3 regions of the Mesorhizobium sp. CNPSo 4688 genome follow, and region 3 is predicted to be linked to each of the others. Evidence: riboswitches for the same ligand, from Rfam matches in the RefSeq annotation. Region 3 holds a riboswitch; each other region holds the start of a gene.
The links. A riboswitch is a leader RNA that binds a small molecule or an ion and turns the genes downstream of it on or off. The one in region 3 is predicted to bind cobalamin.

Region 1 (6,761 bases), on a different contig from region 3:
CGCGAGGAGTTTTGTTTAGTGGTACTGCCGGGTGAACTGCCTTTTGAAGATTCGATACCGCTCGCCGGCCTGCATGCGTTCCCGCTGGCGGTGCCCACGCGCAACAACAATGTCAGGCGTTCGGTGGCTGATGTCGTCGCCCAGCACGACTGTGTTTTGGACATAAAATTCGAAGTCGACTCCCTTTCCACGATCATCGATATGGTCATGGAAGGAAAGGCATATTCATCCTTGCCCCGTCCGCTATTCGGAAAGAGGCGTCTCAAGGCCAGGTCCGCACCGTTAAGATCATCGATCCAGTAATCACCCGTTCCGTTGTGCTTGCGGTCAACCCGAAAGATGAGCTCTCTCCAGCCGTGTCCCCGGTCCGCAAGTTGATCCCCAAGGTCGTGAAAACATTGATTGAGAGCAAGGACTGGTCAGCAACGGCTCCGGGCCTGGCTTAGAGAAACGTCAATCTGATCGAGGGTTGAGGACGTACGCGGATGTTTGGCTCTGCCAATGCCTCGTAGATCATAGCGTCACGTAAGGGGGTTATCCTATCTTACCGGCTGAAACCTCGACGACGCCTAGACCTGTTTCGCAGACCTCGGGAAAGTGAGTGGCCTGAGCTTCGGAAAGCCCCAAACAACGGTATGACGGACCATCACGGAGGCGAGGCCGCGAGGCGGTCGCGACCGACGCCAAGTGCCCGATACAATATCAAGGGGCAGACGACGCTTCCGTCGTCTGCCCCTCGCGGTGGCACCACGCCAGTATCCAAGGTGAGGCCGGCCAGATAATGTTCAGGCAGCTTATCCAAGGTGGTTGATAGCGTTCTGCGGACCGAGGGGGTTCGCGGAAATTTGCGTTACCAGTAGTCGGTGACGCACCATATAACGACAATTTGGCAAAGCCTCAGGCCTGCACTCTCTCCCGGAGCGCGAGTGCTGCAGCGACCATGTTCACGAGGGCAGGGCGGACCTCATCCCATTTGCGCGTTTTGAGGCCGCAGTCCGGGTTTACCCAAAGTTGCCGGTCGGAGAGCCGCTCGCGCGCAAGCATGAGGAGGGCCGAAATCTCGGCGACTTCCGGAACGCGCGGTGAGTGGATGTCATAGATCCCGGGACCGATTTCGTTCGGATATTTGGTGCTCGTAAAGGCGTCCAGCAGTTCCATTGCCGAGCGCGATGTCTCAATCGAAATTACATCCGCGTCCAGCTCAGCGATCGCGTCGATGATCGCGTTGAACTCCGAATAGCACATGTGAGTGTGGATCTGGGTCGCGTCCTCTACACCCGTCGAGGCCAGCCGGAAGCATTCGACCGCCCAGTCCAGATAGACTTGCCAATCGCGCTTTAGCAGCGGCAAGCCTTCGCGAAACGCCGCCTCGTCGATCTGGATTATCTTTGCGCCAGATCTTTCCAGGTCCGTCACTTCATCGCGAATGGCGAGCGCGATCTGGCGGCAGACCTCGGAGCGGGGAATGTCGTCGCGGACAAAAGACCAGTTAAGAATGGTCACAGGGCCTGTGAGCATTCCCTTGACTGGCTTTTGCGTAAGCGACTGGGAGAATTCCCACCAGCGCACCGTCATCGGATTGGGGCGCGATACGTCGCCGAAGATAATCGGGGGGCGCACGTAGCGCGAGCCATAGCTTTGCACCCAGCCATTCTGGGTAAAGGCGAAGCCGGACAGCTGCTCGCCGAAATGCTGTACCATGTCGTTTCGTTCGAACTCGCCGTGCACCAGCACGTCCAGCCCGATCTCCTCCTGCCAGCGAATGGCAGTCTTGGTCTCGTTCTGCAGGAAGCTGTCGTAGTCGAGATAGCTGAGTTCGCCCTTCCTGTGGGCGGAGCGGGCCTTGCGCACCCGAGTCGTCTGCGGGAATGATCCTATGGTGGTGGTTGGGAACGGGGGCAGGCTTAGCGTGCGGGCCTGGACCGTGGAACGCACGAGGAAAGGGTTCTTTCGTTGCTTCATGCTGTCGTCAATGCCGGCGATCCGACCTTCAACAAGCGGATCATGGACCTTTGCGGACGCTGCGCGAGCAGCGGCAGCCTCGGCGGAAGCTGTCAACTCGTCTGCCACTGAATCCCTGCCTTCGAACAGCGCCCTCGCCAGCACCACCAGTTCGTCGGTCTTCTGCGCGGCGAAGGCGAGCCACGACCTGATGGTGGCATCGAGTGCCGTCTCCATCCGAAGGTCCATGGGCACATGCAGCATCGAGCACGACGGCGCAATTTCGACGCGGTCCAAGGGCCAGCCGGCGACGATCGGCTTGATGCGGTCGAGAATGGCAGGCAGGTTCGCGCGCCAGACGTTGCGGCCATCGATCAAGCCAAGCGACAGCACCAGATCCTTAGGCGCGAGCCGACCAATCGTCTCCAACTGTTCGGGAGCGCGCGAAAGATCGAGATGCAGTCCGGCTGCGGGCAGCGAAATCGCCGTGTCGAGATTGTCACCCAGCGCACCGAAATAGGTAGCCAGCATGATCTTCAGTTCGGGCGCGGCATTTGACAGCTGCCCATAGGCAAATTCAAAGGCCGCTTGTTCGTTCGGGTTTAGATCCAGCACAAGCGCCGGCTCGTCGATCTGCACCCAATCGGCTCCCGAAAGTTTCAACCTCCGCAGGAGCTGCTCGTAGACGGGCAGAAGCCGCGGCAGCAGCGCGATGGGATTGAAACCCTCGGCAGGTGACTTCGCCAATTTGAGGAAGGTGACAGGTCCAAGGATGACTGGGCGTGTATGAATGCCGAGGGCTTTAGCCTCGAGGAAGTGATCAACCGGTTTCGTCGACGAGAGGGCAAACGTCTGATCATCGTCGAGTTCCGGCACGATGTAGTGATAGTTGGTGTCGAACCATTTGGTCATTTCCATCGCGGTCAGGGCAGGGCCAGCCGCACGCTCCTGATCAGAGTGCCCGCAGCTCCCCGTCTGGCCTTGGTCGCCGCGCGCCATGGCGAAGTAGATGTCGAGCGGGAGCTCGCCGCCACTCCAGGCGTATCGGGACGGCACCGCGCCGACCATTTCTGCAGTGTCGAGCACATGGTCGTAGAGCGAGAAGTCGTTCGACGGAATTTTCGACACACCGCGATCGCGCTGCTCTTCCCAGTTGGCGGCACGCAGCGCTTTCGCCGTTGTGAGAAGGTCGGTAGCGGAAGATTTTCCGGACCAGTAGCTTTCAAGCGCGAATTTCAGTTCTCGTCGGCGACCGAACCGCGGCACACCGAGCGTTGCCACAGGAATTTGCTGAGAGACAGTCATGCCATACCCCGATGGTTGGGGCGTGGGGACAAGAAGGCGCCTCGTAGGCCGGCACGAACGCCGGGCTGCTGCGGCCACCGAGACACCCCGCCCGTGGACAAAGTTCGTCGTGGCAGGTCTCCTGGCTCGCGGGGTCATAGCTTCTCCCCGTCTTCCCGAGGCTGTCGCCTCAGTGACATGAGTGGGGTTGGCTCACCGCTAACAGTTGCGGGGGCAGCGCCGGCCTCGCACCGGCTTCCCTCTTAGCTCCATGCGGCAGTGCCGTACGGAGAACCACGGCATGCAGACAATCACAGCAGGGAACTGTGTGTCAATACCGCATAAAGAAATGTTTATGTCATTATGTGACATTTTGGTGTTGCGCATAGGTTGCACCGAGAGCGAGTAACTGCGACCGCGCTGATCAACCGGCAATCAGGCCACGCATTGAACCGCCCGAAGCCCAGTAGACATCGAGAACTCCGGCCGGCTTGCTGTTCGAGCCCACCGCGGCCTGCCAAGTCGGCGGCGTCAATCCGATCGCCTACATGCCGGCGATCATCAATGGCCTCAGCGCCGAATCGAGGGCCCCACATCCCTGACTTCTTGAAATCCAAAGGCCAAGACACATGACGCGTCGGCAAGGTGCCTATGTCTCTTCTCAGGTCAGACGTTTTTGCCCGCATTTGGCAGATCCGGCTCTGACACGTTGCACTCATACACACGGGATCGGTTGCGGGTATTCTGCCCGCTCGAAGCGTAAAAGCGCCAAAAGGCAAAGCTTGCTCGACGCCAAAACCAAGAGATGCCGTTTCGCTTTCGCGGGTTTACCTAGAAATCTTTGACACGGACCCCACCATTTCTGGTGCGCCTGTCGTATTTCCATTGTGTGTTGCACGGTAGAGTGACTGCGTTTCGCCGCGAGCGCGGCAGAACCGCAGACGGTACGCGATCGGCCGGAGGAAATAAGGCGGCGCAGACCGTCACGCTTTTCAAACGAGACATTCTCCAGGAGGGGATCGTCATCATCTATCCGGCTGTCGGGAGGCTCGGCTGGCTGAGAGGACGAGGCAACATGCGGTCAAGAGATGAAGGGCGAGGTCGACGCCAGGCAACTGCACTGGACGTCGCCCCAAAATGGCGGGCCGGTCGCGCAGTCGAGCCGCCATCACGAGATTTTCGCGGCCGTGGCGGCTTCGCGGTCTGCTGTCCGCCGGGTGAAGCGCGCAGCAAATGAGGCCTGGTGGAGAAGCCCATGCGGCCGAAGCCAGTGCGACGATGGATAGGACATTCGATGCCTCTGAAGGACATATCGGGCCGTCGAAGAGCGCTGCGAGGCGCTGTGCTTCCTGCCGGCGCTCAACCCGACAGCTGGCTGGGCCAGTCCGAGTTGCTGCATCTCACCCCTGATGCACACCTGGAGTGTGTAGAAAGCAAAGATGTCGAGGCGGCAATTGACGGCACTACGGTGATCCCCTCGGGCGCAGAGCGGAGATGCGACTCCGCTTTCGGGATTCAGAGGGCTGCACTTTGTCGGGACGAGATTGAAACATCAGCAACCCAGCAGTCCTCAGAGGAGACTGTTGATCCCTCCTCTATACGCGCGGCATCAACGTTCCCGTCCAGTCAAGCTACGACGAGCGTGATCTGGTCAGGGGCGCCGCCACCTGCCTGTCTTGAACGGTGCCGACATAGCCTTGATCCTGCTGCCTCGGATCCTGAGATCCCTCTTTGCCCCCGCTGTTCATTGAACAGCTCGCACCGGGTGGATCTGGTCTTGCCGCCAACTAGAGCAGCCAGGCTTGCTCCGCCTCGCGGCGCAGGTTCTGCCTCGGCCTTGGGCCGATCTGCTGGATCGCCAGTCCGGCGGCCAGTGAGCCGAGGTCGCCGCAGGTCTTGAGGTCGCGGCCTTGCGTGTAGCCATGCAGGAAGCCGGCGGCGTAGAGGTCGCCGGCGCCGGTCGTGTCGACGAGTTCCCGGATCGCCGTCGCCTGGATGACCACGGTCTCGTCACCGCGCACGATGATCGATCCTTTTTCGGACCGCGTCACGGCGGCGATCCGGCAGTCCTTGCGGATCTTTGCCAGCGCCTCGTCGAAGGACGATGTCTGGTAGAGCGACTTGATCTCGTGGCTGTTGGCAAAGACGATGTCGACGGTGCCCGAGCGCATCAGGTCGAGGAACTCGTCGCGGTAGCGGTCGACGCAGAACGAATCCGACAGCGTCATCGAAACCTCGCGGCCGGCCGCGTGCGCCAGCCTGGCGGTCTGCCGGATCGCCTCCTTGGCGCGCGGCGGATCCCATAGATAGCCTTCGAAATAGGTGACCTTGGCGCCCGATGCCTTGTCGGCCTCGACATCCTCCGGTCCGAGCTCGACGCAGGCGCCGAGATAGGTGTTCATCGAGCGTTCGCCGTCGGGCGTCACGAAGATCATCGATCGCGCCGTCGGCGGTTCGCCCGTGAGCGGTTTGGTGTCGAAGGCGACGCCCTGGGCATGGATGTCATGCGCATAGATATCGCCCAGCGCATCGTTGGAGACCTTGCCGAAGAAGGCGGCACGTCCGCCGAAGGAGGCGATACCGGCCGCCGTGTTGCCGGCGCTGCCGCCGGAGGCTTCGATCGCCGGACCCATGCGGCTGTAGAGCAGTTCGGCGCGCTGCGTGTCGATCAGGTTCATCGCGCCCTTGATGATGCCGTTGGTCTCGAGGAAGTCCTCCTCGCACTGGGCGATGATGTCGACAATGGCATTGCCGATGCAAAGCACGTCATAATCCGGCATCAATGTCTCCACCAAAAACCCGAGCCGGTTTCTTGCCGCGCTGGCCCGGCGTGGGTGTGGCCAGTTGGAATGGACTTTTCGCTTCCCAATCGACTCGGCGCCGGCCCTCACGGGGCGGCGAGCCCTGCCTCGCGACGCAATTCGTCGGCTCTGTCAGTCCTCTCCCAGGTGAACTCAGGCTCTTCACGGCCGAAATGCCCGTATGTCGCTGTCTTGCGGTATATCGGGCGTAAGAGATCAAGCATCTTGATAATGCCCTTTGGTCTGAGGTCGAACAGCTCAAGAATGAGTTGCTCAATCCTTTTCTCCTGAATTCTCGCGGTCCCGAATGTATTGACCATGACGGAAACCGGACTGGCCACGCCGATCGCGTAAGCAATCTGCACCTCGCAGATGTCCGCAAGTCCCGCAGCGACGATGTTCTTCGCGACATAACGAGCCGCATAGGCAGCCGAGCGGTCAACCTTGGACGGGTCCTTGCCCGAAAAAGCGCCGCCGCCGTGGCGCCCCATCCCGCCGTAGGAATCGACGATGATCTTGCGCCCAGTGAGGCCGCAGTCGCCGCGTGGCCCACCGACTACGAACCGCCCCGTCGGGTTGACCAGAATTCGGACGCCTTCGGCGTCCAGGTGGGGCGGTAGGACTGGCTTTATGATTTCCTCAATCACGCCCTCGCGGACCGTCTCTTGGGATACCTGCTCATCGTGTTGCGTCGACACGACGATGGTGTCCAATGCGATGGGGCGCAAGCCTTCA
Region 2 (6,761 bases), on a different contig from region 3:
CCGTCATCCCGATCCTGATCGCGGCCTTCGCCGCCTATGCGCTGGCCTGGATGCGCTTTCCCGGCCGCGCGCTGCTGATCGCCGTCATCATCGGCCTGCTGGTCGTGCCGCTGCAGATGTCGCTGATCCCGTTGCTCAAGCTGTACAACGGCGTCGGCACTTTCTTCGGCGTGCCGTCGAAAACCTATCTCGGCATCTGGCTGGCGCATACAGGCTTCGGCCTGCCCTTCGCCATCTATCTCTTGCGCAGCTATATCGCCGGCCTGCCGCGAGAGATCATGGAATCGGCGCGTATCGACGGCGCCAGCGATTTCGAGATCTTCGTCAAGATCGTGCTGCCGCTGTCGTTCCCGGTGCTGGCCTCCTTCGCCATCTTCCAGTTCCTGTGGGTGTGGAACGACTTGTTGGTGGCGATGGTTTTCCTCGGCACCGAGGGCGATCAGATCGTGCTGACCGCCAAGCTCAATGCGCTGCTCGGTTCGCGCGGCGGCGACTGGGAGATCCTGACGACATCGGCCTTCGTCACCATCATCGTGCCGCTGATCGTGTTCTTCTCGCTGCAGCGCTATTTCGTCCGCGGGCTGCTGGCCGGCTCGGTCAAAGGAGGTTGAGACTGATGCAATCCGCTTTGAAGGCGACTTCGAAACCCGATCTCGCCGTCGATCGCGACTGGTGGCGGGGCGCGGTGATCTACCAGATCTATCCGCGCTCCTACCAGGACTCCGATGGCGACGGCATAGGCGACCTCAAGGGCATCATCCGCAGGCTGCCCTACATCGCCTCGCTGGGTGTCGATGCCATCTGGATTTCGCCCTTCTTCAAGTCGCCGATGAAGGATTTCGGCTACGACGTCTCGGACTATTGCGACGTCGATCCGATGTTCGGCACGCTCGCCGATTTCGACGCGCTGGTGGCGGAAGCCCATCACCTCGGTCTCAGGGTGATGATCGACGAAGTGTTGTCGCACACCGCCGACATCCATCCATGGTTCAAGGAAAGCCGCGCCAATCGGGCTAACCCGAAGGCCGACTGGTATGTCTGGGCCGACGCCCGGCCGGACGGCACGCCGCCCAACAACTGGCTGTCGATCTTCGGCGGCTCGGCCTGGCAGTGGGACACCAGCCGCCAGCAATATTACCTGCACAATTTCCTGTCCGAGCAGCCGGACCTCAACTTCCACAATCTGGAAGTCCAGGACGCGCTACTCGACGTCACCCGCTTCTGGCTGGAGCGCGGCGTCGACGGCTTTCGCCTCGACACCATCAATTTCTACTTCCACAGCCAGGGGCTGGAGAACAACCCGCCGCTGCCGCCGGAAGAGCGCAACGACCAGACCGCACCCGCCGTCAATCCGTACAACTACCAGGACCATATCTACGACAAGAGCCGGCCGGAGAACCTCGCCTTCCTCGAACGGTTCCGGGCGCTGCTCGACGAATATCCGGCGACCGCCGCCGTCGGCGAAGTCGGCGATTCGCAGCGTGGGCTGGAAGTGGTGGCCGCCTACACGGCCGGCGGCAAGCGCGTCCATATGTGCTATTCCTTCGACTTCCTGGCGCCGGAAAAGATCAGCGCCGCCAAGGTGCGTCAGGTGCTGGAAGCCTTCGGCAAGGTCGCCAGCGACGGCTGGTCATGCTGGGCTTTCTCCAACCATGACGTGATGCGTCCGGCTTCGCGCTGGGCTGCCGATGAGGCCGATCCGGCCGCCTATCTCAAGGTGATCTCGGCGCTGCTGATGTCGCTGCGCGGCTCGGTCTGCCTCTATCAGGGCGAGGAGCTTGGGCTGGGCGAAGCCGAGCTCAAGTTCGAGGACCTGCAGGACCCCTATGGCATCCGCTTCTGGCCCGAATTCAAGGGTCGCGACGGCTGCCGCACGCCGATGGTATGGGATGCAACCGCCAGCAATGCCGGCTTTTCGACGGCCAAGCCGTGGCTGCCGGTGCCGGGCAAGCATTTGTCGCAAGCGGTCAACGTGCAGCAGGGCGATGCCGCCTCGCTGCTCGAGCACTACCGGCGCTTCCTCGGCTTCCGCCGCCAGCATCCGGCGCTGGCCAAAGGCGACATCGAGTTCATTGAAAGCGAGGGCGACACCGTCGCCTTCACCCGCCGCGAGGGTAATGAGCAGATCGTCTGCGTCTTCAATCTAGGCAGCAGGCCGGCCGAGGTCGATCTCGGCCAGGCGCTGCAGCCCTTGGCCGGGCACGGTTTCTCGGGACAATCCGGCACAGGCTCCATCCGCCTCGGCGGCTACGGCGCCTGGTTCGGGCGCATCGACTGAGTTTTGACGAAACGGAATTTCTTGAGGAAATCTGGGTTCTCTAGGGAAATCACTGGGAGGAAATCATGGCCGATGTCACGCTGAGACAGGTGAAGAAATCATACGGCAATCTGCACATTCTCCACGGCATCGACCTCGACATTAAGTCGGGCGAGTTCATCGTCTTTGTCGGCCCGTCGGGCTGCGGCAAGTCGACCTTGCTGCGCTCGATCGCCGGACTTGAGGAGATCACCTCCGGCGAGTTGAAGATCGCCGGCGAGGTCGTGAACGATGTGCCGCCTTCGAAGCGCGGCATTGCCATGGTGTTCCAGTCCTATGCGCTTTATCCGCACATGACGGTCTACGACAACATGGCGTTCTCGATGAAGATCGGCAAGGAAAGCAAGGCCGAGATCGACAAAAGGGTGCGGCAGGCAGCGGAGATCCTGCAGCTGACCAAATATCTCGACCGTCTGCCCAAGGCGATGTCGGGCGGCCAGCGCCAGCGCGTCGCCATCGGCCGCGCCATCGTGCGCAACCCGAAAGTGTTCCTGTTCGACGAGCCGCTGTCGAACCTCGACGCGGCACTGCGCGTCGCCACCCGCATCGAGATCGCCAAGCTCAAGGAATCGATGCCCAACACGACGATGATCTACGTCACCCACGACCAGGTCGAGGCGATGACGCTGGCCGACCGCATCGTGGTGCTGAAGGACGGCCATATCGAGCAGGTCGGCACGCCGATGGACCTCTACAAGAAGCCCGGCAATCTGTTCGTCGCCCAGTTCATCGGCTCGCCGGCCATGAATATCTTGCCGGCGACAATCGACAAGACCGGCGACCCGACCATCGTCAGCCATGTCGGTGGCCGCAAGGCCACGGTGCCGATTGCGACGCCGGCGTCCGCCAAGGGCGCGGCGGTCAGCTTCGGCGTGCGGCCGGAAGATCTGTCGGTTGCCACCGGCACGGAGTATCTTTTCGAAGGCGTGGTGGACTATGTCGAGCAGCTCGGCGAGGTCCAACTGGTCTATGTCGACATCGGCCGCGCCGACCTGCCGCTGGTGACCAAGCTGCCCGGCAATGTCGAGGTCAAGCGCGGGGCGAAGCTGCGGCTGACTGCGGATGCCGGCGACCTGCACATCTTCGACGCCGACGGGCATTCCTTCTCGCTCAAGCCGGTGGAAGTGAAGGCGGCCTGAGATCGGCGCGTCGTATTGGCATGAAAAAAGAGCGGCGGGCCAGGCCCGCCGCTCTTTTTGGAAATTTCGGCTGTTAGAGCAATTCCAGGAAAAGTGTGAGCGGTTTTCCGTCCGGGAATTGCGAAAAACAAAGAGATAGGGCGGTTCGCCGTTTCTGTGAAACGGTGAAACGTTCTAGCGGTTGCCGAAGAGGTTCCGGTCGCTGCCTTGCGGGGCGGACTTCTGTACGTCGCCCGACGAGTTCAACAACTTGTAGACCGGCGAACCGGTGTTGGGCACCGACGACGTCCGGGTGTTGTCGACGTTGACGGTCGCCTTGTTGTCGACGGCGCTAGAGCCGACATTGTCGTTGCGGGCATAAGCACTGCCGGCGGCAACCAAAAGCGCAGCGGCAGCAAGAGCGATCTTCTTCATGTCAAGTCTCCTGAATTTTCATCATGTGGCAGAGCGGTTGGTGATCACGCCGCTCTGCAGCTTGTTCGATGTTCGACTGGGATCGTTGTCCGAAAAACTCTGAGGTCAGATCCCGATCGTCTGTTAGCGACCGAAGAGGTTACGGTCGGCGCCCTGTGCGGGGGCCTGAGCAGCCGAATCCGACTTCGCAACCGAAGCCGTGTGGCCACTATCGGTCGACGTAACCGCAGGCTGGTTGGCGCCGTTCGAACCATAGTTGTCACTGGCGGCGAAAGCGCTGCCGGAAACGGCCAGAACGGCGGCGGCAGCAACGATGATCTTTTTCATTTTAAATACTCCTGAATTTCTTCGAGATCCCAAGACCGGCGGACAGGCCGCTACGCTTTTGTTTGGATCGGGATCAGCTGTTAACGGCCGAAGAGGTTGCGGTCGCTGCCCTGAACGACGGGCTGCTTGTCAGCGGGCGCCGACTTCTGAATGGAAGCCGTATACGAGCTGTCAACCGCGGCAGCGGGCTGGTTCGCACCATTGGAACCATAATTGTCGCTACCAGCGAAGGCGCTGCCGGTGATGGCCAAAACGGCCGCGGCAGTAAGGATGATCTTTTTCATTTTTAGTACTCCAGTTTTGCTGTCCGTCTAGCGGCGTGTGGTGGGAGCAATTCGCGTCGTTCGGACAGCCCCGATGTGGGAAAGCCATAGGCTGGTTTCCAATCACGAAGTTGTTCCGGCTGGGCCATGATTTCACCTCTTGTAATTTTCATAAGCATGCCTACCATCTTACTTTATGTAAATAATACAAAGGCTTATGTGGCCATGCCATCCGGCTCACCGAGTGTGTCCGGGCGTCAGCGTTCACACTGTCCTGCACGCATTGTCAACAGAAACGAACCGTTCGGTTCGATTTTAGAAACTGCTAATAGTCACTTTTCGATACCGTTGACGTGTTTTTCCTTAGTCGGCAGTCTGATTCGAGGTGAGTTGCGAGGGCCGCGATCCGCCCCGAAAACAACACCGTCAGCCCCACGATCGTCTGCCGCCGCGTTTGTCGTGCGTGTCGCGCCGCATGGAGACGATGTCGCTTTCATGCCGATGTCGCGATCGCTGCCGTGATTAGATGATCGCATCTCAGGTGCCGCTTCGTGACGACGGAGCGGAGAATTGGGAAGCCGGTCAGAATCCGGCGCTGCCCCCGCAACGGTGGTGGAGTTCAAGTCGCAACGGGAGACCACTGGGCGAGAAGCCTGGGAAGGTGTCGCGATGGTCCGCAAGGACAACTCCAGAGCCCGGAAACCAGCCCGAGATGCTTGAACTCGACTGATCGCGGTGGGCGGTCAAGAGGTGGATAGCGCATGCCCGGCGTGTTGCCGGCCTGCGGCCGATCCTTCCTCCATCACCACCAAGTTCAGTCCTTAAACCACGAGGACAGAACTATGGATGCGCGCAACGATATGCTGAGGCTCTTGAACGGCCGCAAGCAAGGCTTTTCGCTCGAGCAACCCTTCTACACCGACCCGGACTATTTCAAGCTCGACATGGAGCTGATCTGGTATCGCGACTGGCTGTTCGTCGGCCATGATTGCGAACTGCCGAAGCCCGGCAGTTATATCACTGTGCAGATCGGCGACTATCCGGTGGTGCTCGTCCGCGACCAGAAGGGCAACATCAACGCCTTTCACAATTCCTGCCGCCATCGCGGCAGTCGCGTCTGCAACACCGACAAAGGCACGGCGGCAAAGCTCGTCTGCCCCTATCACCAGTGGACCTACGAGCTCGATGGCCGCCTGCTCTTCGCCCGCCAGATGGCCGAGGGTTTCGACAAGAGCCAGTTCGGCCTGAAGCCGGTCGCCTGCGAAAGCGTGGCCGGGTACGTCTTCATCTGCCTGGCGAAAGAACCCGCAGACTTCGCGCCGATGCGGGCCATGATCGAGCCCTACCTCAAGCCGCACCGGCTGAGCGAAGCCAAGATCGCTTTCGAATCGACCATCGTCGAGAAGGGCAACTGGAAGCTGGTCTGGGAAAACAACCGCGAGTGCTACCACTGCGCCGGCAACCATCCGGAACTCTGCAAGACCTTCCCGGAAGCGCCGACGGTAACCGGCGTGCAGGGCGCCGACAGCGATCCGGAGATGCTGGCGCATTGGGCGAAATGCGAAGCGGCGGGCCTGCCGAGCAAATTCCGCATCGATCCGGCCGGACAATACCGCGCCACCCGCGCGCCGCTGCTGCGCGATGCCGTCAGCTACACGATGACGGGAAAGCGCGCGGTGACGAAGAACCTCTCAGACACTGTTGCCGCCGACCGCATCGGCACCTTGATGCACTACCACTATCCGACGACCTGGAATCACATCCTGATCGACCATGCAGTGACCTTCCGGGTGCTGCCGATCAGCGCCACCGAAACCGCAGTGACGACCAAGTGGCTGGTGCACAAGGATGCGGTCGAGGGCGTCGACTACAATCTTGAAGAGCTCACCCATGTCTGGACCGAAACCAACGACCAGGACCGCCGCATCGTTGAGGAAAACGCCTTCGGCATCCTGTCGCCGGCCTATGAGCCTGGCCCCTATTCGGAGCTGCATGAGGGCGGCGTGATCCAGTTCGTCGAATGGTATGCAGCCTTCATCGGTCCGCGCCTCGCCGAAGGCGGCCGGCCGGCGCTGCGCAGCGTCGCGTGAGCTCATGTCGCCCAAAAGTGTATCGCGGTTTTGGGATCACGACATGAGCAGAGCAAAAAGGACAGAGGGATGAATGCGATGACGGATCTTGGGCTCTATCGCCATCTCGACCAGATGGCGCCGTGGAACGACAGGCTGCAGGTGCTGGAAGTGATCGGCGTCAGCGACGAGGCGCCTGACGTCAAGACCTTCACCTTCCGCTCCGACAACC
Region 3 (6,761 bases):
CATCGGAGCGGCCACGCGCCGGCGCACCTGCCGGACCGGCCTTGACGTGGCGGCCGTCGAGCGCTGTGAGCAGCGCTGTCTTTTCGGCAGCAGCGCTTTGCAGCCGCATGGCATCAGCTTCGTCCTCGGGGGCGCGGCCGTAGATGTGCAGGCCGTCCTTGATGGCGACATCCTTGAGGTCGCAAAGCCAGGCATCGATACGGCGCAGCGCTTCATCGGGCGCGTCGGTTTTGGCGACGCCGGCTTCGGAGGCAAGGCCGGTCTTTCGCGCGGTGTCGACGATCAGTTTTGCCAGGCGGTCGCGGCGGCGGCGGTCGAGACCGTCGGCCTGGGCGTATTCGTCGACCAGCCGCTCAAGTTTGTGCTGTTCCTCGTCAAGGCCGGCGCCGGCCAGCGGCGGCGGCAGATGGCCAAGCGTGACGGCGGCAATGCGCCGCTTGGCTTGTGCTGCCTCACCCGGGTTAGAGACGATGAAGGGGTAGATGACGGGCAATCCACCGGTGACGATCTCGGGAAAGCAGGCTTGCGACAGCGCGACTGTCTTGCCGGGTAGCCATTCCAGCGTGCCATGGGCGCCGACGTGGATCAGCGCATGGATACCGAGCGACTTGCGCAGCCACAGGCCGAAGGCGATGAGGTCGTGGCGGGGAGGGAGCGTCGGGTCGTGGTAATCGGCGCGGCGGTCGGCCGAGCGGCCGCGATCGGGGGCCAGTGCCACGATGATGTTGCCGAAGGTGGCGGCGCGGAAGGGGAAGCCGCTCTTACCCTCCCCCTTATCGGAAGGGTGGCCCGCAGGGCCGGGTGGGGGTGGTGCGCCGCTACCCCCACCCCGTTTCGCGCCATCCGCTTCGCGCATGTCGCGAACCGACCCTCCCCACAAGGGGGAGGGTGAAGGAGCGCCCCATGCCGCCTCGACCGCAGTCAGTGCCTCAGCCGGCAGGGCCTTCGAGAAACCCAGATAGTCGTCCAGCCCCAACCCATCGCCACCCCGCTCCAGCGCATCAAGCAGCGCGCGCGGCGTTTGTGGAATCCCTTCAACCGCATAGCCCTGCTCCTTCAGGTCATGCAGCATCGCCAGCACGCTGGACGGGACGTCGAGGCCAACCGCATAGCCGGTGCGGCCGGGGGCGCTCGGATAGTCGGGAATCAATATCGCCAGCTTGCGCGCCGCGCGAGCCGTCTCCTGTAGGCGAATAAACGCCGCTACCCTATCCGTCACCTGCGCCACGCGGTCCGGTTCCGGCCGGTTGGCGAAGGCGCGATGGCCGAGTGCGGGGTCGGTTTCGCTTTCGCCCTTGAAGGAGATCGCGCCGGCAAGGATGCGGCCGTCGAGTTCAGGCAGCACGACATGCATGGCGAGGTCGGCGGGTGCGAGCCCGCGCTGGTTGTTTTCCCAGACGTCGCGGCGGGTGGTGGCGACGATGACCTGGAAGACGGGCACGCCGGCGCGATCGAACAGGGTTTCGACGCCGGGTTCAGCGCCGGAAGCGAAGGCGGTCGCGGTGATGATGGCGGCGGGGTTCAGCGTGGCCAGCGCGGTTTCGACGAAGGCGAGGGAGGTGGCGTCTTTCAGGCTGGAGACGAAGATCGGGACCGGCGCGATGCAGCGCTGGCGAAGTGCTTCGACGAGTGCGTCGATAGGCGCCACGTCTGCGGCGAGCAGCATCGAACGGTAGAAGAGGATGGGCACGACCTTTCCCTCCCCCTCGAGGGGAGGGTGGCCCGAAGGGCCGGGTGGGGTCGGTACGACTGGATGCGGCGTTTCTTTGAGCCGCCGCGCTTCAGAAAGTCGGCGCACTTCACCGGCGACCCCACCCCCGGCCTGCGGCCGGACCCTCCCCTCGAGGGGGAGGGGGATGACGCCGCGGCCTGGCTCGTAGTAGCCGGCTTTCGGCACCGCGACCGGCTCAGCCGCCACCACATTGGACCCAGCCAGCCCCGCCAGCCGCTGCATCAGCGCTGTCATATTCTCTGGGCCGCCTTCGCGGAAATAACCAAGCAAGGCGTCCAATTCCGCGCGCGGCAGTGTCGAGGCTTCGATCAGCCTGAGATCCTCGTCGTGGCTTTCGCCCGGCAGCAGCGCGAGCTTTATGCCGCGTTCGCGGGCAGTGGCGGCGAGTTGGTCGCAGCCATAGCGCCACCAGTCATAGCCGCCGAGGATGCGAACCAAGATGATCTTGGCGTGGCGGGCGACGCTATCGACCCAGAGGTCGACGGACATGGGATGGCGCAAATCACGCAACGCCGCCAGCCGCATCGAGGGCAGGCGGGCGGCATCAGCCTTCCATGCGGCCGCCAGCCCGGCGAGGTCGCTGTCGGTGAAGGACAGGGCCACGATATCCGCCGGCGTCTGCCTGAGATCAACTGGCTCGGCGAGATCGTCGAGCGAGGCGGAGGTCGTGGTGAGTATGTGCATTGCGGCTCGTGATTTGGGGTCAGCCGGCGAGTATACGCTCGATCGCCGGGCGGTTCAGCCCCTTGAGGCCAATGACGACGAGGCGCGAGCGGCGGTCGTCCTCGACCGTCCAGGCGCGGTCATAGTAATGGTTGACGCGCGGGCCGACCGCCTGCAGCAGAAGCCGCATCGGCTTGCCGCCGACATCGACGAAGCCTTTCACGCGCAGCACATTCTCTTCTTCGGCGACGGTGGCGACGCGCTTTGCCAGTTCATCCGGATTGGCGATCGAGGGGATATCGACGATGAAGGTGTCGAAGTCGTCATGCTCGTGGTCGAAGGCGCCGTCATGGTGCGACTTGCGGTTCTCGATGTCGTCCTCGACGGCAAGGCCGAGTCCGAGCAGCACGGAGGGATCGACCTTGCCATGCGCGGTCGGCACGATTTTTACGGCGCGGGCGGAGTGTTCGCCGATGATGGCGTTGGCGCGGGCCGACCCGGCTGAATCCATCAAATCGCTCTTCGACAGGATGACCAGGTCGGCGCAGGCGATCTGGTCCTCGAACACTTCTTCGACCGGGTCGTCATGGTCCAGCGTCTCGTCCTGGACACGCTGCGCCTGCAGGGCGTCCATGTCGTTGGCGACGCGGCCTTCGGCCAGCGCCGGACCGTCGACCACGGCGATGACGCCATCAACCGTGACACGACTTTTCACGCTCGGCCACTGAAACGCCTGGACCAGCGGCTTGGGCAGAGCGAGGCCGGATGTTTCGATCAGGATATGGTCGACTTTCGGCGTCAGCGCCAGGATCTGGTCAAGCGCCGGCACGAAATCGTCGGCAACGGTGCAGCAGATGCAGCCATTGGCCAGTTCGACGATGTTTTCCTCGGGACAGGTGTCGATGCCACAACCTTTCAGGATTTCGCCGTCAATGCCGATGTCGCCGAACTCGTTGACGATGATGGCAATGCGCTTGCCGCCGGCGTTTTCCAGGAGATGGCGGACCAGCGTCGTCTTGCCGGCGCCGAGGAAGCCGGTGACGACGGTGCAGGGAACACGGGAAACGGAAGCGGTCATATCAAGTCCTTCAGCATGTCGAGGGGCGGGATGCGGGCAACAAGGCCCCGCTTGAGGGAATCGGGCCGGCCGCGCCAGGGGATGAGGCCGTCGGTCGAGGTCGCGAAGAGCTTTGCCCCGGTGACGAGATCGGCGCCGCTGGTCGCGGTCAGGTCGCCGAAGACATAGCTCCAGCAGCCGTCGCGCAGGATGGCGGCGCTGAGGCGGCGCTTGCAGTTGCCGAGGCATTCGACCGTGCGGACACGGACGTTGTCATCGGCTGCGGCGCGGCGCGTGTCGTCGGCCAGCAGTTCGCCGGCGCGGGGGTGAGCGTCCGAGCCGGCCTCGTCGCGGCAGGAGGCGCAGACAATGACGGTCACGCCAGTCAACGCGTCACCATCGGCGGACGAAACATCCGCTGTGCCAGCCGAAAAACTGCTGTTCTGGTCCAAAAACCGGGCTCCTTGCCCGGAAACCCGCCAGGCGATCGGATTCTTCTGTCGCAGACGGCAGGTCTCCTGGCTCGCGGGTCATCGCCTTGGTAGCCGCCTTCCCGGTGTTACCCAGTGGCTTTCGGCCTTGGCTCTTCGCTTACAGTTGCGGGGACAGCCGCGGATTTGAGATCGAAATCCCGCACCGCATTCCCTCTTAGCCCCTGCCGTTGCGGGCAAGGGACCGTCTGCAGCGGATTTAGGCTTTTGCGAGCGGCGGTGTCAACGCACGGCTACGACATGGCGATGTCGGCCAAAGGCTGCCCCAAATCGCCGGCCGGCGTCACTTCGATGCGCTCGAGCTCAAGCCAGCCCTGCATCTGCTTCAATTCCTCGAAGAGTTGTGCAGCAGACTCCGGCGGCGCCCCCGGCTCGGCATAGGCGGCGTGGACGCGCAGCACGCTGGCGGGACGGTCGGCTTTGAGGTCGACGCGCCCCACGATCCGGTCGCCGAGCAGGAATGGCAGCACGTAATAGCCATATTGCCGCTTTTCGGCCGGGGTGTAGATCTCGATGCGGTAGTGGAAATCGAACAGCCGCTCGCTGCGCGAGCGTTCGAAGACGACGGGATCGAACGGCGCCAGCAGCGCGCGCGCCTCGATTTTTCGCGGCAGGCGGGCGTTCTTGTGGAGGTAAGCCGGTTTGTCCCAGCCTTCGACGCGCACCGGCAGCAATTCGCCCAACTCGACGAGTTCCTCCAGCCGTCCCTTCATGTCGGCCGGCGACAGGCGGAAATAGTCGCGCAAATCGCCTGATGTGGCGATGCCGTGGGCGCGGGCGGAAATGCGCAGCAACTCGCGATGCGCGTCCTCGGCGGCCGGCACCGGCAGATCGAGGATCGCCTGAGGCAGCACGCGCTCGGGCAGATCGTAGAAACGCTCGAAGCCGCGGCGGTGCGCTGTGGTGATGCGGCCGGCCCAGAACAGCCATTCGAAGGCATGCTTGGCATGGCTCCAGCCCCACCAGCCGCCCGAGCCCTTCTGGCCTTCGAGCGCCGAAGCGGCAATCGGGCCGCGCTCGGCGACCGCGCGGTAGATCTCTTCGATATAGCCGGCGTGTTCGCGGCCCCATTTGGCGAGGCCGAGATACATTTCGTCGCCCTGCTCGGCGCGCTGCATGCGCCAGCGCATCAGCGGCCAGGTCTCGACCGGCAGGAAAGAGGCCTCATGCGCCCAGTATTCGAACACCGTGCGCTTGCGGGTGAGGGCGGCATTGTCGAGCAAGGCGAGCGGGTAGGGGCCAAGGCGGGAGTAGAGCGGCATATAATGGGCGCGCACCACGGCGCTGACGGAATCGATCTGCAGCAGGCCGGTGCGCGAGAGCACGCGGGCGAGGTGGCGGCGGTCGGGCGTGCCGCCCGGCCGGGGATCGAGAAACCCTTGCGCTGCGAGTGCGATCCGCCTGGCCGTCGCGAGTGAAATTTTGTCCTTCGTCAAAGTGCCTTGCCTCGATCCATTTGCCCGATTTTTAGCCGGTGATTCCGACCATGCTAACAGGCAAATGGCGGGAGACATGTCAGGAGACAAAAGTGGAGTAAAAAGTGAAGGAAATCAAACAGGAGCGGATCGGACCAGTTTTTCCCGACCTGCCGTCCAGCACTGCGTTTTGAACAAGGTTTGACTTGCTTCGCTCAAAGCCCTGCGCTAACCCTCGCCGCGTTGCAGCATAGGCACCTAAAACGGTTCAGCGGTTAATCTGTCACGCTTCCGCATTAGGGTTGGTTGCTGTAATCAACGTGGATTGGCCGCCAACGGAAAGCCGCAGCATGAACGCATTGCTCAGTTCGTACCTGCCCATCGTCCTCTTCATCGCCGTGGCGGCGGTCGTCGGCTTGGCGCTTATCATAGCGCCGTTCCTGGTGGCCTACCGTAGTCCCGACCCGGAAAAGCTTTCCGCTTATGAGTGCGGCTTCAACTCCTTTGATGATGCCCGCATGAAATTCGACATCCGCTTCTACCTGGTGTCGATCCTGTTCATCATCTTCGACCTGGAAGTGGCCTTCCTGTTCCCGTGGGCGGTGTCGTTCTCGAAGATCGGCATGCTCGGTTTCTGGTCGATGATGGTGTTTTTGGCGGTGCTGACTATCGGCTTTGCCTATGAATGGAAAAAAGGAGCGCTGGAATGGGATTGAACGACAGTTCCGGTACGCTCGTCGCGCCGAAGCCCAAGGGCCTGATCGACCCCAATACCGGACGTCCGGTCGGTTCTGACGACCCGTTCTTCCTCGAGATCAACAATGAACTGGCCGACAAGGGATTTCTCGTCACCTCGACCGAGGCGCTGATCACCTGGGCACGCAGCGGCTCGCTGATGTTCATGACCTTCGGTCTGGCCTGCTGCGCCGTCGAGATGATCCACACCTCGATGCCGCGCTATGATTCGGAGCGGTTTGGTGTTGCGCCGCGCGCCTCGCCGCGCCAGTCCGACATCATGATCGTGGCGGGAACGCTGACCAACAAGATGGCCCCGGCGCTGCGCAAGGTCTACGACCAGATGCCGGAGCCGCGCTACGTCATCTCGATGGGCTCCTGCGCCAATGGCGGCGGCTACTACCACTATTCCTATTCGGTGGTGCGCGGCTGCGACCGCATCGTGCCGGTCGACATCTATGTGCCCGGCTGCCCGCCGAGCGCCGAAGCGCTGCTCTACGGCATTCTTCTCTTGCAGAAGAAGATCCGCCGCACCGGCACGATCGAACGGTAAATCCATGGCCGCATCCCTGAGCGAACTGTCGACCTATCTCGGCGAAAAGCTGCCGGGCCGCGTCAAAGACGCGGTGCTGGCCTATGGCGAGCTTGGCATTTCCGTAGAGCCCGGC

Region 1: another riboswitch for cobalamin. It lies ahead of metE (5-methyltetrahydropteroyltriglutamate--homocysteine S-methyltransferase); the one in region 3 lies ahead of AC04SH_RS10735 (DUF1636 family protein).
Region 2: another riboswitch for cobalamin. It lies ahead of AC04SH_RS10140 (aromatic ring-hydroxylating oxygenase subunit alpha); the one in region 3 lies ahead of AC04SH_RS10735 (DUF1636 family protein).

The regions. Positions count from the first base shown of each region.
Region 1 covers NZ_JBWLUY010000028.1:6,794-13,554, forward strand. Annotated here, with positions in the region: partial or broken gene AC04SH_RS31390 (LysR family transcriptional regulator) at 1-446, shown strand, start outside; gene metE (5-methyltetrahydropteroyltriglutamate--homocysteine S-methyltransferase) at 898-3,222, opposite strand; cobalamin riboswitch at 3,341-3,539, opposite strand; gene AC04SH_RS31400 (adenosine kinase) at 5,013-6,005, opposite strand; gene metK (methionine adenosyltransferase) at 6,113-6,761, opposite strand, start outside.
Region 2 covers NZ_JBWLUY010000004.1:443,669-450,429, reverse strand. Annotated here, with positions in the region: gene AC04SH_RS10170 (carbohydrate ABC transporter permease) at 1-611, shown strand, start outside; gene bglA (beta-galactosidase BglA) at 617-2,278, shown strand; gene AC04SH_RS10160 (ABC transporter ATP-binding protein) at 2,344-3,456, shown strand; gene AC04SH_RS10155 (DUF680 domain-containing protein) at 3,631-3,870, opposite strand; gene AC04SH_RS10150 (DUF680 domain-containing protein) at 3,994-4,197, opposite strand; gene AC04SH_RS10145 (DUF680 domain-containing protein) at 4,278-4,481, opposite strand; cobalamin riboswitch at 4,983-5,185, shown strand; gene AC04SH_RS10140 (aromatic ring-hydroxylating oxygenase subunit alpha) at 5,303-6,550, shown strand; gene AC04SH_RS10135 (FAD-binding oxidoreductase) at 6,629-6,761, shown strand, end outside.
Region 3 covers NZ_JBWLUY010000005.1:98,050-104,810, forward strand. Annotated here, with positions in the region: gene cobN (cobaltochelatase subunit CobN) at 1-2,416, opposite strand, end outside; gene cobW (cobalamin biosynthesis protein CobW) at 2,436-3,473, opposite strand; gene AC04SH_RS10735 (DUF1636 family protein) at 3,470-3,904, opposite strand; cobalamin riboswitch at 3,944-4,147, opposite strand; gene AC04SH_RS10740 (winged helix-turn-helix domain-containing protein) at 4,177-5,379, opposite strand; gene AC04SH_RS10745 (NADH-quinone oxidoreductase subunit A) at 5,709-6,074, shown strand; gene AC04SH_RS10750 (NuoB/complex I 20 kDa subunit family protein) at 6,065-6,646, shown strand; gene AC04SH_RS10755 (NADH-quinone oxidoreductase subunit C) at 6,651-6,761, shown strand, end outside.